Regions from separate parts of the Pseudarthrobacter sp. As-47 genome, predicted to be linked through region 1. Evidence: riboswitches for the same ligand, from Rfam matches in the RefSeq annotation. Region 1 holds a riboswitch; the other holds the start of a gene.
What was found. Region 1 has a riboswitch for S-adenosylmethionine ahead of metX (homoserine O-acetyltransferase MetX). Riboswitches for the same ligand answer to the same signal wherever they lie in the genome.
Positions count from the first base shown of each region.

Region 2: linked by a shared signal. The riboswitch ahead of AC4BCK_RS12990 (aminotransferase class V-fold PLP-dependent enzyme) and the one ahead of metX (homoserine O-acetyltransferase MetX) in region 1 are both predicted to bind S-adenosylmethionine.

Region 1 covers NZ_CM177088.1:1,500,430-1,502,625, forward strand. Annotated here, with positions in the region: gene AC4BCK_RS06865 (bifunctional o-acetylhomoserine/o-acetylserine sulfhydrylase) at 1-1,147, shown strand, start outside; SAM riboswitch class IV at 1,246-1,361, shown strand; gene metX (homoserine O-acetyltransferase MetX) at 1,374-2,196, shown strand, end outside.
Region 2 covers NZ_CM177088.1:2,807,832-2,810,027, forward strand. Annotated here, with positions in the region: gene hisN (histidinol-phosphatase) at 1-784, shown strand, start outside; SAM riboswitch class IV at 944-1,057, shown strand; gene AC4BCK_RS12990 (aminotransferase class V-fold PLP-dependent enzyme) at 1,092-2,196, shown strand, end outside.

The DNA of each region.
Region 1 (2,196 bases):
CAACCCCACCCAGGAGGCCGTGGAACAGCGGATCGCCAGCCTTGAAGGCGGGCTGGGGGCACTGCTGCTGAGTTCAGGCCAGGCGGCCGAGACCTTCGCCGTCCTCAATATCGCCGAGGCGGGGGACCATATCGTTGCCAGCCCCAGCCTGTACGGCGGGACTTACAACCTCTTCGCCCACACCCTGAAAAAGTTCGGCATTTCCGTCACCTTCGTAGCGGACCCGGACAACCTCGACCAGTGGCGCACAGCAGTGCAGCCCAACACCAAGCTGTTCTTCGGCGAAGTGGTGTCCAACCCCCGGCAGGACGTCCTGGACATCGAAGGCATCTCCCAGGTGGCACACGATGCCGGTGTGCCCCTCATCGTGGACAACACCTTGTCCACCCCGTACCTGATCCGGCCTCTGGAATGGGGAGCGGACATCGTTGTCCATTCGGCAACCAAGTACCTGGGCGGCCACGGCTCCGCGATCGCCGGCGTGATCGTGGACTCAGGCAACTTCGACTTCGGCAAGGACCCCGCAAAGTTCCCGGGCTTCAACACCCCGGACCCCACCTACAACGGGCTGGTGTACGCCAGGGACCTCGGCAAGGACGGTGCCCTGGGCGCCAACCTGTCCTACATCCTCAAGGCCCGCGTCCAGTTGCTCCGGGACCTGGGCTCCGCCGTCTCCCCGTTCAATGCATTCCTGATCGCACAGGGCCTTGAGACGTTGAGCCTGCGCGTGGAACGGCACGTTGCCAACGCCGCGGAAGTGGCGCGTTGGCTGGAAGGAAGGGACGACGTCGAATCCGTCGCCTATGCGGGGCTGCCCTCCAGCCCGTGGTACGAGCGGGGCCGCAAGTATGGCCCCAAGGGCACGGGCGCGATTGTGTCCTTCAACCTCGCTGGCGGAGCCGAGGCCGGCAAGCGCTTCGTGGACGCGCTGGAGCTGCACTCGCATGTGGCGAACATCGGCGACGTCCGTTCCCTTGTCATCCACCCGGCGTCGACCACCCACAGCCAGCTGACCCCGGAGCAGCAGGCTGTTGCCGGCGTAACCCCCGGGCTGGTCCGGTTGTCCGTGGGCATCGAACACATTGATGACATCCTGGCGGACCTGGAAGCAGGCTTCCGGGCAGCGAAGGACGCTACCGGAGCCTAGCCGGACGCCCAGGGAACCCACTGCGGCGGCAAGCCGGGGAAGTCACAACCAGTCACACTCTTGGCAGCAGGCGGGGGCTGTTTCGTACACTCGAACAAGGTCATGAGTGCCAGTGACAGCCCCGGCTTGCTGGCCGGCAACCCTCCTTCCGCGGTGGGGTGCCCCGGGTGAAGACCTGGCCTGCCGGTCATTCGACGGCGGGCAAGCGCGTAGAAGAGGTCTTGCCATGACGGTTACCGTCACCCGTACCACCGTCCCCGAACACGGAATTGTCCGCTATGCCTCCGTTGGGGGGCTGGAACTTGAAGCCGGCGGCTACCTGCCCGACGTCACGCTGGCCTACGAAACCTGGGGCACCCTTAACGCGGATGCCAGCAATGCCGTCCTGATCGAACACGCGCTGACCGGCAGCACCCACGTGACCCGCGGCGACACCGACGAACCGGGCTGGTGGGAGCAGCTGGCAGGGCCGGGTGCGCCCGTGGACACGGACCGTTTCTTTGTGGTGTCCATCAACATTGTGGGCGGCTGTTACGGGTCCACCGGTCCGTCGTCGCCGGCACCGGACGGGGCTCCCTGGGGATCCCGGTTTCCCCTGGTCACGCTGCGGGACAGCACTGTGGCAGAGGCCCGGCTGGCTGACCAGCTGGGGATCAGGAGCTGGTTTGCGGTGCTCGGAGGTTCCATGGGCGGAGCCCGCGCACTTGAGTGGGCCATCACGTTCCCGGAGCGGGTGCAGCGCTGCGCGGTGATTTCCGTGGGGGCCGCAAGCACGGCCGAGCAGATTGCCTTCGCCCAGGCGCAGACCCTGGCGATCCGCCAGGATGCGAATTTCAAGGGCGGCGACTATTACGGCGGTCCCTTCCCGGAGGACGGGCTGGCCCTGGCCCGGCGGATCGCGCACATCACCTACCGCTCAGCGGCGGAACTCGAAGGCAGGTTCGGCCGCGAACCGCAGGCTCCGGAGTCGCCCTTGCAGGGTGGTGTCCTGGCCGCCCGCGGACGCTACCAGGTGGAAAGCTACCTGGACCACCAAGGAAACAAACTGG
Region 2 (2,196 bases), 1.3 Mb from region 1:
TGACCTGCGCCTGGCCCACGTCCTGGCCGATTCCGTGGATGACCAGACCATGAGCCGCTTCAAGGCCCAGGACCTCCACATTGAGACCAAGCCGGACCTGACGCCCGTCACCGATGCGGACAAGGCAGCCGAGGAAGCCATCCGCGGCCAGCTCTCCCGCTCCCGTCCACGCGATGCCGTACTCGGCGAGGAGTTTGGCAGCACAGGCCACGGCTCGCGGCGGTGGATTATCGACCCCATTGACGGCACCAAGAACTTCGTCCGGGGCGTTCCGGTCTGGGCCACCCTGATCGCGCTGGTGGATGAGGGCGAGCCGGTGGTGGGCGTGGTCAGCGCTCCCGCCCTGGGCAAGCGCTGGTGGGCCGCCAAGGGCATGGGAGCCTACATGGGGCGTTCACTTGCCGCTGCCACCCGCCTCCGGGTATCCAATGTGTCCAATCTGTCCGATGCTTCCCTTTCCTATTCGAGCCTTGGCGGCTGGAAGGAGCGCGGAAACCTCAATGAATTCCTGGGCCTTACCGAGGACGTGTGGCGGACCCGGGCGTTCGGTGACTTCTGGTCCTACTGCATGGTGGCCGAAGGTTCGGTGGACATCGCCTGCGAGCCTGAACTGAACCTCTACGACATGGCCGCACTGGTGCCCATCGTGGTGGAGGCGGGTGGCCGCTTCACCTCGCTGGAGGGCGAGGACGGTCCGTTCGGCGGCAACGCCCTGGCCACGAATTCCATCCTGCACTCAGAGGTGCTGCGCCGGCTGAACCCGAACCTGGACGACCTCCTCTAGTCCCGGCAGGACGAATATTCGACGGCGGGCACCCCCGAAAGGAGGCGTCCGCCGTCGTGATCTTCGGCGCAGGCGGCCCTTTTCAACCGCGCGTAACAAACCCCTTAACATTTCCGCGGGCTTTTAACCTTCACTGCGCATGTTCTACGCTCTTAACCAGGTCACGAGTGCCAGCGCAAAACCCCGGTTTGCTGGCCGGCAACCCTCCATTCGCGGTGGGGTGCCCCGGGTGACGACCAGGCCGGTCCGGAAGGGATGCGGCAAGCGCGGATTCCTGCACGGAGTCCTGTTCTGAAGTGAGGTCTCTGTGACAACTGCCACCGTCTCCCCCGAAGCAGTCTCGCCCCAAGCCACCGTCCAGCGTCAGGCAGCCGCCCTGCCGGGATCGCCGGCGTTTTCCGACCAGCGCCGCGCCGCCGCCGGCCGTCCGCTCGCAGCAGTCAGCGGCGCCGAGATCCAGGCCCCGCTGATCCATGGCGGCCACGCCCGGTACGCCAACCTGGACTATGGCGCATCCGCCCCCGCCCTCTCCGTGGTGTCGGCTTACCTCAACGAGATCCTGCCCTTCTACGCCAGCGTCCACCGCGGTGCGGGCTATGCCTCCCAGATCAGCACCTCGGTCTATGAGAATGCCCGCGCCATCGTCCGCGACTTCGTAGGCGGGCGCCCGGACGATTCGGTGATTTTTACCCGGAACACCACTGACTCCCTCAACCTGCTGGCGGGCTGCCTGCCCGTCACCGACGGGCGGCCCGACGGCGACGTCCTGTACCTCGACATTGAGCACCACGCCAACCTCCTTCCGTGGCAGGGTGTCCCCCACCGCAGCATCGTGGCAGAGGACACCATTGCGGCTACCATTGACGCGGTCCGCGCGGAACTGCAGCAGGGCGGCGTCAGCCTGCTCGCCGTGACCGGGGCTTCCAACGTCACGGGCGAAATCCTTCCCATCCGCGCCCTCGCCGCGCTGGCGCACGAGCACGGCGCACGGATCGCAGTGGACGCGGCCCAGCTGGCGCCGCACCGGCGGGTCGACATCACTGCGGACGACGTCGACTACCTCGCCTTCTCGGGCCACAAGCTCTACGCACCTTTTGGTGCCGGCGTGCTGGTGGGCCGGCCGGACTGGCTCGACGCCGGAACACCGCACCTTGCGGGCGGCGGCGCCGTCAAGGAAGCCAGGCTCGACGGCGTCAGCTGGGCAACCGGGCCGGCCCGCCACGAGGGCGGATCGCCGAACGTGCTGGGTGCGGCGACCCTGGCCCGCGCCACGCAGGTCATCGCGGAACTGGACCAGGACCGCTGGCATGCCCATGAAGCAGCCATCCGCTCCTTCCTGGTGGAAGGCCTGCAGGAGATCGACGGCGTCACCGTCCACCAGATCTTCAAGGACACCAACCCGGACACCGACA